Regions from separate parts of the Lentzea sp. NPDC003310 genome, predicted to be linked through region 2. Evidence: riboswitches for the same ligand, from Rfam matches in the RefSeq annotation. Region 2 holds a riboswitch; each other region holds the start of a gene.
The links. A riboswitch is a leader RNA that binds a small molecule or an ion and turns the genes downstream of it on or off. The one in region 2 is predicted to bind thiamine pyrophosphate.
Positions count from the first base shown of each region.

Region 1: linked by a shared signal. The riboswitch ahead of ABZX02_RS33875 (FAD-dependent oxidoreductase) and the one ahead of ABZX02_RS20730 (thiamine ABC transporter substrate-binding protein) in region 2 are both predicted to bind thiamine pyrophosphate.
Region 3: linked by a shared signal. The riboswitch ahead of thiC (phosphomethylpyrimidine synthase ThiC) and the one ahead of ABZX02_RS20730 (thiamine ABC transporter substrate-binding protein) in region 2 are both predicted to bind thiamine pyrophosphate.

Region 1 is NZ_JBEXNC010000019.1:8,098-11,363, reverse strand. Features, by position in the region: gene ABZX02_RS33890 (helix-turn-helix domain-containing protein) at 1-188, shown strand, start outside; gene ABZX02_RS33885 (class III extradiol ring-cleavage dioxygenase) at 171-932, opposite strand; gene thiE (thiamine phosphate synthase) at 964-1,602, opposite strand; TPP riboswitch at 1,629-1,740, shown strand; gene ABZX02_RS33875 (FAD-dependent oxidoreductase) at 1,726-2,688, shown strand; gene thiS (sulfur carrier protein ThiS) at 2,685-2,885, shown strand; gene ABZX02_RS33865 (thiazole synthase) at 2,887-3,266, shown strand, end outside.
Region 2 is NZ_JBEXNC010000009.1:316,714-319,979, forward strand. Features, by position in the region: gene ABZX02_RS20720 (mannosyltransferase) at 1-1,013, shown strand, start outside; gene ABZX02_RS20725 (4a-hydroxytetrahydrobiopterin dehydratase) at 1,332-1,625, opposite strand; TPP riboswitch at 1,660-1,770, shown strand; gene ABZX02_RS20730 (thiamine ABC transporter substrate-binding protein) at 1,797-2,762, shown strand; gene ABZX02_RS20735 (iron ABC transporter permease) at 2,738-3,266, shown strand, end outside.
Region 3 is NZ_JBEXNC010000019.1:2,418-5,683, reverse strand. Features, by position in the region: gene thiC (phosphomethylpyrimidine synthase ThiC) at 1-1,411, opposite strand, end outside; TPP riboswitch at 1,401-1,525, opposite strand; gene ABZX02_RS33840 (LysE family translocator) at 2,235-2,837, opposite strand; gene ABZX02_RS33835 (aldo/keto reductase) at 2,909-3,266, shown strand, end outside.

The DNA of each region.
Region 1 (3,266 bases), on a different contig from region 2:
ACACGTCGTTCCGCTCGCTCGCGGTGCTCATCCGCCGGGCCAAGGCGACCGGGCGGCTGCGGGCCGACTTCTCGGTCGACGACGTGGTGCTGCTGCTCATGGCGAGCTCGGGCGTCCGCAACGGGACGCCCGCCATCGCGCGCAGGCTGGCCACGTTGTTCCTGGAGGGCTCAGCTGAACTGCACTGACCGCTTCGACAGGCCGTACCAGAAGCCGTCGACGGTGCTCGCGGCCTTCTCGTCGCTCGCGGCGCCCAGCGCCACGAACAGCGGCGCGAAGTGCTCGGTGCGCGGGTGGGCGATCCCGGCCGCGGGAGCCTTCACCTGGAAGTCGAGCAACGCGTCCACGTCGCCGGCCGCCAGTTGCCGGTGCGCCCAGTCGTCGAACTCCTTCGACCACGACGGCGGCTCGTAGTCCGGTCCGGCAGGGAAGTTCACGCAGCTCAGGTTGTGCGTCATGAAGCCGCTGCCGACGATGAGGACGTTCTGGTCCCGCAACGGCGCCAGCTTGCGGCCGATCTCGTGCAGCTCGCGCGGGTCGAGCGTGGGCATCGACATCTGCAGCACCGGCACGTCGGCGTCCGGGAACATCTCCTTCAACGGCACGTAGGCGCCGTGGTCGAGGCCGCGTTCCTCGTCCTGCTCGACGTGGCCGCCGAGCAGCTTGCGCACGTCGTCCGCGAGCTGCGGCGCGCCGGGCGCCTCGTACGTGACCTCGTAGTAGCGCTGGGGGAAGCCCCAGAAGTCGTAGACCAGCGGCACGGTCGTGGTCGCGCCGATCGTCGTCGGCGCCTCCTCCCAGTGCGCGGAGACCATGAGCACGGCCTCCGGGCGCGGGAGCGTGGCGGACCAGTCCTTGAGCTCTCTGGTCCACGTCTCGTCGTCAGCCAGCGGGGGAGCCCCGTGGCTCAGGTACAGCACAGGTGCGCTCACGACTTCGAGCGTACGCCTTTTAGTTCAAATTTCAACGATCAAGTTCGGATTTGAACAACTCGGCGGCGCGGCGCGGGTCCTCGGCGTCCGTGATGGCCCGGACGACGACCACGCGGGTGGCTCCTGCCTGGAGCACCTCGTGCAGGTTCGCGAGGTCGATGCCGCCGATCGCGAACCACGGACGGTCGGACTTCGTGGCGCGGACGAGGTCGAGTCCCGGCGCCGGACGGCCCGGCTTGGTCGGGGTCGGCCAGCACGGGCCAGTGCAGAAGTAGTCGACGCCGGGTTCGGCCGCGGCCGCCGTCATCTGGTCGACGTCGTGGGTGGAACGGCCGATCACGACCTCGTCGCCGACGATCTTCCGGGCGAGCGGCACGGGCAGGTCGTCCTGGCCGAGGTGCAGCACGTCGGCGTCGACCGCGTGCGTGATGTCCGCGCGGTCGTTGACGGCGAGCAGCTTCCCGTGGCGCGCGGTGGCCTCGGCGAGGACCTCGAGCGCCTCGATCTCCTGCTTCGCTTCGAGTGACTTGTCCCGCAACTGGATGATGTCGACCCCGCCCGCGAGGGCCGCGTCCGCGAACTCGGCCAGATCAGGCCGGTTCGGCGTGCAGAGGTAGAGGGTCGCGTCGGCGAGTCGTTGCCTGATCAGGTTTCCGTCGAGTCCTGGCACGCACGCACGTTAACCGTTATGTTGAAGTCGGTCCGCACGGGAGCCTGGAGAACACCGGGCTGAGAGGGAGCGTGGTTCGCTCCGACCGTCGAACCTGATCCGGGTCATGCCGGCGCAGGGAGCGTGAATGCCTTGAGCAGTGTGGAAGTGGCCGTCCGGGGTGGCGGCGTCATCGGCCTGTCCGCGGCACTCGCCGCGGCACGGGCCGGGTTCTCCGTCTCCGTGTCCGACGAGGGGTCGCCGCACGCCGGGTCGCGGGTCGCGGGCGGCATGCTCGCGCCGCTGACGGAGGCGTGGCCGGGCGAGGAAGCCGTGGTGGCGCAGGGGGTCGAGGCCCTGGAGATGTGGCCCGCGTTCGCCGCGTCGATCGGCGTGCCGCTGTTCGACGCGGGCACGCTGGCGGTCGGCACGCAGCCCGGTGACCTGGCCGACCTGAGGCACGCCGGGGAGTTGCTGACCTCGCGGGAGATCCGCGCCCTCGAACCCTCGCTGGGTCCGGCGGTGCGTGGCGGCGTGTTCGCGTCCGGCGACCTGGCCGTCGACAACAGGCTGCTGCTTTCCGCACTGTGGAAGGCATGCCGGGACGCCGGTGTCCAGTCCGATGTGGAGGGACGGGTCACCGTGATCGCCGCGGGCGCGTGGAGCGGGGCGCTGCACCCGGCGCTGCGCGACGTGATCCGGCCGGTCAAGGGCGAGATCCTGCGGCTCACGCACCGGCCCGGCTCGTTGCCGCCGCCGCGCCACACGATCCGCGCGCTGGTCTCGGGCCGTCCGGTCTACCTGGTGCCGCGCGACGACGGACTGGTCGTCGGCGCCACCCAGTACGAGGCCGGCTTCGACACCGACGTGTCCGTCGCGGGCGTGCGGGACCTGTTGCGGGACGCGGAAACCGTGCTGCCGGGCATCGCCGAGTACGCGCTGACCGAGGCGGCCGTGGGATTCCGCGCGGGCAGTCCCGACAACGTCCCGGTGGTGCGGTGGCTGGAGCCGGACGTGATCGCCGCGACGGGGCACCACCGCAACGGGCTGCTGCTGGCCCCGCACACGGCACGGCAAGTCGTCGCACTGCTGGGAGGAAGTTCGTGAAGGCACAGGTGAACGGGACCTCCCGCGACCTGGCCGACGGCACGTCGGTGGCCGCGGTCGTGACGCTGGTGGGAGCCCCCGACAAGGGCGTGGCGGTGGCGCTCGACGGCGCCGTGGTGCCGAGGGCGTTGTGGGAGAAGACGATCGTGCCGGACGGCGGCGTGGTCGAGGTGCTGACCGCGGTCCAGGGAGGCTGACGTGGACGATCCGCTGATCATCGCGGGCCGGGAGTTCCGGTCCCGGCTCGTCACCGGCACCGGTGGTGCCGCGAACCTCTCGGTGCTGGAACGGGCGCTGGTCGCGTCCGGCACCGAGCTCACGACCGTGGCGATGCGCCGGGTCGACGCCGCGGGCCGGACCGGGGTGCTGGAGTTGTTGCGGCGCCTCGGAATCGAGGTGCTGCCGAACACCGCTGGCTGCCGCACGTCCGCCGAGGCCGTGCTGACCGCCCAGCTGGCGCGCGAGGCGCTGGAGACGAACTGGGTCAAGCTCGAGGTCGTGCACGACGAGGAGACGCTGCTGCCGGACCCGGTCGAGCTGCTCGACGCGGCCGAGCGGCTGGTGAACGACGGCTTCGT
Region 2 (3,266 bases):
CGCTGCCGTTCACGTACCCGCCGTTCGCGGCCGCGATCTTCACGCCGATGAGCTGGGTGCCGTGGGAGGCCTCCCGGTGGATCTGGCAGCTGATCTGCCTGGGCTGCCTGTACTTCATCGTGCGCACCAGCCTGAAGCTGCTGAAGCTCCAGGACCCGCGCCGCGCCATGATGTGGACCGCGCTGACGCTGTGGATCGAGCCGGTCCGCACCACGCTCAACTACGGCCAGATCAACCTGGTGCTGGTCGCGATCCTCATCGGCACGCTCGCCAGCGCGCGCAACTGGGTGGGCGGCGCCGGCGTGGGGTTCGCCGCCGGCATCAAGCTCACGCCCGCGATCTCCGGGCTGTACTTCCTGATCCAGCGCCGCTGGATGGCCGCTGTGTGGTCGTTCGTCGCTTTTGTCGTCGTGTACGGCATCGGCTGGGCCATCTCGCCGTCGCAGTCGGACAAGTTCTGGTTCCAGCTGCTCGGGGACGCGAGCCGCGTCGGGCCGGTCGGCAGCGCCATCAACCAGTCACTGCGCGGAGCCCTGAGTCGCACGTTCGGCTACGACGTGAAGACCGGGCCGATCTACATCGTGGCCGTGCTGATCGCCGCCGCGCTCACCTGGTTCGCGGTCAGCAGGACCAAGGACGTGCTGGCGCTGATCGTCAGCGTCCAGATGCTCGGCCTGCTCGTCTCGCCGATCTCGTGGAGCCACCACTGGGTGTGGATGGTGCCCGCCCTGCTGTGGCTGGTCTACGAGGGCGGGCACCTGCTCTGCAAGATCACCGCCGGTCTGTGGGTGGTGCTGACCGGCGGCTACCTGATCTCGTTCCTGCTGCTGGCCCAGCCGAACATCTGGGACTTCCCGCGACCGTGGATCTTCGTCGTGCTCGGCTGGGGCTATCCGGCCGCGGGCGTGCTCACGCTGGTCGCGATCGGGCTAGCAGCCCGGCGTCAGCGGGACGAGCTGCTGCCCCGCGACGAGGAAGCTGCCGACGGCGAACCCAGCCGAGTCTCCGGCTGACGCGGGCCTCCAGGAGTTGCGGGCCGCGGTCCAGCCGAGCATCGCCTGGCCATCGTCCGCGAGCGCGATCCGCGTGAACGACGGCAGCGCCATGTTCAGCGCGTCCGGGGCGAAGGGGGTTCGCCGGGTCGACCGGCAGCAGGTAGGAGTTCGCCTGTACCCACGGCCACGTCTTGTGGTTGCTGATGCCGGTGGTCCGCACCTGGGCGAGGTCGCCGACGTGGAAGCCCGCGTTGGCGACAGAAAGTGATGTGCGCAACCGCATGAGGGTGTTCCCTCTCCACTCCGCGGGCGGCGGCAGCGCACATCTTGACCGAATCAGCTCATCGCGTCCAGGACTCCGTCGATCTCCTCGGCGAGAGTCACGTCGAGGGCGGTGATTCCTCCCTTGAAATGCGTGCTCAGGCGAAATGTCAGTGTCTTGTAACGGATGTCGATGTCCGGGTGGTGGTTGTCGTTCTCCGCGATCTCCGCGATCCGGTTCACGACCATGATCGCCTGCGGGAAGCTCGCCAGCTCCACGGTCCGGACGAGCGCCGCGTCCTGCGCGGTCCAGTCGGGCAGCTTGGGCAGCACGTCGTTCAACTGATCGTCGCTCAACAGCTCGGCCATGTCCTGATCGTCCCACCACGTCACGTAAGCTGCGCGTTTACCACGGGAGTCCGGTGAAGCGCCGGGCTGAGAGGAGGGCTCGCAAGCCCTCGACCGTCCACCTGATCCGGGTCATACCGGCGTAGGGAGAGGTTTGACGTGAGAAGGATTTTCGCTGTTTGCGCTGCTCTCGTGCTGGCCGGCTGTTCGGCCGGTGCGCCGACGGCGCCGCAGTCGCACGAGGTCACGCTGGTGACCCACGACTCGTTCGTGGTGAAGCCGGAGGTGCTGGACGAGTTCCAGAAGTCCTCGGGCATCACCGTGAAGCAGATCGCCAGCGGGGACGCGGGTGAGCTCACCAACAAGCTGGTGCTCACCAAGGCGAACCCGATCGGCGACATCGCGTTCGGCGTCGACTCGACGTTCGCCTCGCGTGCGCTGACCGAGGGCGTGTTCGCCGAGTACGCCTCGCCGGAGGCCTCCAAGGGCGCCCAGCGGTACAAGGCCGACGACACGAACCGGCTGCAGGCCGTCGACGTCGGTGACGTGTGCCTCAACATCGACCCGGCGAAGCTCGGTGGCGTCGAGCCGAAGTCGTACGACGACCTGATCGACCCGAGGTTCAAGGACAAGCTGGTCGTCGAGAACCCGGCCACCTCGTCGCCGGGGCTCGCGTTCCTGCTCGGCACGATCGCCAAGTACGGCGAGAACGGCTGGCAGGACTACTGGACCAAGCTCAAGGCCAACGGCGTCAAGGTCGTGAGCGGCTGGGAAGAGGCCTACAACCAGGAGTTCTCCGCCACCAAGGGCGACCGGCCGATCGTGGTGTCGTACGCGTCGTCGCCGTCGGCCGAGGGCGGCAAGACCAAGGCCGTGCTCGACACCTGCTACCGGCAGGTCGAGTACGCGGGCGTGCTGACCGGGGCGAAGAACCCCGAGGACGCCAAGAAGGTCCTCGACTTCCTGCTGGGCGAGAAGTTCCAGGCCCAGGTGGCCGAGCAGATGTACGTGTACCCGTCGCGCGAGGGCGTCGCGCTGCCCGAGTCGTGGGCCAAGGACGCTCCGCTGCCGTCTTCGCCGCAGTCGCTGCCCGCGGACAAGGTGAAGGACAACCGCGAGGCGTGGGTCGAGCAGTGGCGCAAGCTGGTGCAGGGCTGAGTTCGCGGACGGGGTGGTCGGCGGCGGCACTGCTGCCGCTCGCCTTCCTCGCCCTGTTCTTCGCCTGGCCCGTCCTCGCCATCGTCGCCCTCGGCTTCCGCGAAGGCGGTGTGCTGAAGGCACTCGGTGAGGGCGACACGTGGGAGCTGGTCGGGTTCACCCTCGGCCAGGCCGCCGCGTCGACGGTCGTGGCCGTCGTCGCCGGGATGCCGCTCGCGTTCGTCCTGGCGCGGTGCAAGATCCGCGGCCTGGGTGTGATCCGCGCGGCCGTGATGGTGCCGTTCGTGCTGCCGACCGTGGTGGTGGGCCTCGCGTTCCGGACGTTCTGGCCGGACGGCGGGGTGCTGCCGATCGTGCTGGCCAACGCGTTCTTCAACGTCGCCGTGGTCGCGCGGACCGTGGGTGGGCTGTGGGCACACACAGATCGGCGGGCCGAGGACGCTGCACGGGCGTTGGGCGCGTCACGGCCGCGAGCGTTCCTCTCGGTCGTGCTGCCCGCGCTGG
Region 3 (3,266 bases), on a different contig from region 2:
CGAGCGACAGGTTGAACTGGTCCTCCCAGCGGAACTCGAAGCGCGCCTTGGACAACGCGTCGTCCCAGTCCTGGACGCCGGGGTGGCCCTTGGCGAGGTCCGCGCTGTGCGCCGCGATCTTGTACGTGATCACGCCGGTCTTCACGTCGTCGCGGTTCGGCAGGCCGAGGTGCTCCTTCGGCGTGACGTAGCAGAGCATCGCGGTGCCGAGCCAGCCGATCTGCGCCGCGCCGATCGCGGACGTGATGTGGTCGTACGCCGGCGCGATGTCCGTGGCCAGCGGCCCGAGGGTGTAGAACGGCGCCTCGCCGCACCACTCCTCCTCCAGCCGGACGTTCTCGGCGATCTTGTGCATCGGCACGTGGCCGGGGCCCTCGATCATCACCTGGACGTCCTTCGCCCGCGCGATGTGCGTGAGCTCGCCCAGGGTCTTGAGCTCGGCGAACTGCGCCGCGTCGTTGGCGTCCGCGATGGAACCGGGCCGCAGCCCGTCACCCAGCGAGAACGTCACGTCGTACGCGCGCAGGATGTCGCAGAGCTCCTCGAAGTGCGTGTAGAGGAAGCTCTCCTTGTGGTGCGCGAGGCACCACGCGGCCATGATCGACCCGCCGCGTGAGACGATGCCGGTGACGCGCTTGGCCGTCAGCGGCACGTACCGCAGCAGCACGCCCGCGTGCACGGTCATGTAGTCGACGCCCTGCTCGCACTGCTCGAGCACGGTGTCGCGGTAGACCTCCCACGACAGCTTCGCGGGATCGCCGTTGACCTTCTCCAGCGCCTGGTAGATCGGCACGGTGCCGATCGGCACCGGCGAGTTGCGCAGGATCCACTCGCGCGTCTCGTGGATCCGCTTGCCGGTGGAGAGGTCCATGATCGTGTCGGCACCCCAGCGGGACGCCCACACCATCTTCTCGACCTCCTCCTCGATCGAGGAGGACACCGCGGAGTTGCCGATGTTGGCGTTGATCTTCACGAGGAACTTCTTGCCGATGATCATCGGCTCGGCCTCGGGGTGCTTGCGGTTCAACGGGATCACCGCACGCCCGATGGCCACCTCGTTGCGGACGAACTCCGCGTCGAGGTTCTCGCGCACCGCGATGTAGCGCATCTCCGGGGTGATGATCCCGGCCTTCGCGTACGCGAGCTGGCTGACAGCTCCGTTGATCGGTTCCCGTGCTGCGACCCAGCCCGACCTCAGGTCGGGCAGTCCACTGTGGACGTCGATGGTCGCGTTGTCGTCGGTATACGGACCGGAAGTGTCGTACAGATCGACATGTTCGCCGTTGGTCAGTTCCACCCTGCGGAAGGGCACGCGGATGTCCGAGGACACCTCGCGGTACACCTTGCGGGAGCCCGAGATGGGGCCCGTGGTCACGCTGGGCTTGACCGAACGGTCGTCAAGTGCCGTCACGACATTCCTCCCTACGCCGGCATTACCCGGTCAGGTTCAGGCGGTCGGTGACACCGGCACTACGGCCAGTCACCCTCTCAGCCCGCTCAGGCGCGAGCTCCCGCGTTGTGTTGAGTTGTCGAGAACCGACCATAGTCAGCGCGCGCCGCAGCTGCCAAGGGCGTCGTTTGCCCCTAATCTCTTCCCCGTGGCTGATCACCAGCCGTTCCCGCCCGGCGCGCGACGCGGCCAGCGTCCCGCCGTGGTCTCGGCATGCCCGTCCTGCGGTGAGCTCGCCGGTCGCGGCTACCCCGACTGCGGCTTCTGCGCGGAGCTGCTCGACCAGTTCTGGCTCGCCGACTGGGAGGCGCTGCGGACGTCGTCGCAGCTCGCGGACCGGGAGCTGGCCGAGCTGGTGACCTCGGCGGACGTCGGCCAGTACCCGTGGACGTGCGTGGACTGGGCGATGACCCTGCTCGCGTGTTCGAGGTGCGGTGCCGAGCTCGGCACCGGGCCGGTCGAGTGCGTGCGGTGCGCGGTCACCGAGGAACGCCGCTGGAACTGGGACCACGCGGCCCACCCGTACACGATGAGCGCGAACGAGCACCTGCTCCGCGTCGCCCGCGCGGCGTTGAGGGCACCTCACCGGCGTCGTCCGGCCGTCGTGCAGGCCTGGCAGCTGGTGCTGCCGTTCCTGATCGCCGGTGAGGTGGTCGAGTTCGGCCGCCTCGACCGCATCCGCGCGCACGTGCTGGCGGGCGGCTACGAGTCGATGGCCGCGTGCCACACGTTCGCCGAGCTGGCCGGGTTGCCCGAGCTGTTCTGGCGCCGGGGCAACCCGATCTCAACGCGGGTCGAGTACCAGCCGGACTCCGAGCGCCAGCAGCACGCCGCCCGACAGCTTCTCGAGCGCGGGGCGGACGCGCGGCCTGCTCAGCCAGCCGCGGATGGTGTGCAGGACCGACACGATGACCAGGTACCAGACGGTGTCGATCAGGACCCACCCGACGGCGAGGAAGAGCAGAACCCCCTGGCCGGCCTCCCCGGCAGGCACGAACTGCGGTAGGAACGAGATCGCGAACACGCCGAGCTTCGGGTTGGCGAGGTTCACGACCAGGCCGCTGCGGAACGCGTGGCTCGCGGGCGGCGGCTCGGCGTTCGGCAGGGTCTTGGTGACCAGGGCCTTCACGCCGAGGTAGATCAGGAAGACCGCGCCGGCGATCCGCAGGCCGTGGTAGGCGATCTCGGACGCGGTGAGCAGCACGCTGACGCCCAGCGCCGCCGCGATCGCCCAGCAGGCGACGCCGACCTCCATGCCGAACACCGTCGCGAGCGCGGCTTTTCGCCCGTGCACCGACTGTCGCAGGACCATGGCCGTGCCGGGTCCGGGCGACAGTGCGATGAGGAACGAGGCCGCGACGAAGGCGACGATGTTTTCGATGGGCATGCGTTGATGGTCGCTGGTGCTCGCAACTCGTTTCTTGACCTGGAGCGCGCTCCAGGATGTTCGGTGGGCGCATGACCTTGGAACTGGGGAAGTTGGGTTTCGGCACGTGGGCCATGGGCGGACCGTTCTCGGGTCCGGACGGCCTGCCGGTGGGCTGGGGTCCCGCCGACGACGGCGAGTCGGTCAAGGCGCTGAGGCGCGCGGTCGAGCTGGGCGTGACGTTGTTCGACACGGCGGACGTCTACGGCTGCGGGCACGCGGAGACGGTGGTCGGGCAAGCGTTTGCGGACATGCGCGACCAGGTGTTGATCGCGACGAAGTGGGGCTGCGGGTTCGACGCCTCGACGCGCCGGATGACCGGTGACGAGGGGTCGGTCGCGTACCTGCGCCGGGCCGTCGAGGCGTCGTTGCGGCGGCTCGGCACCGACC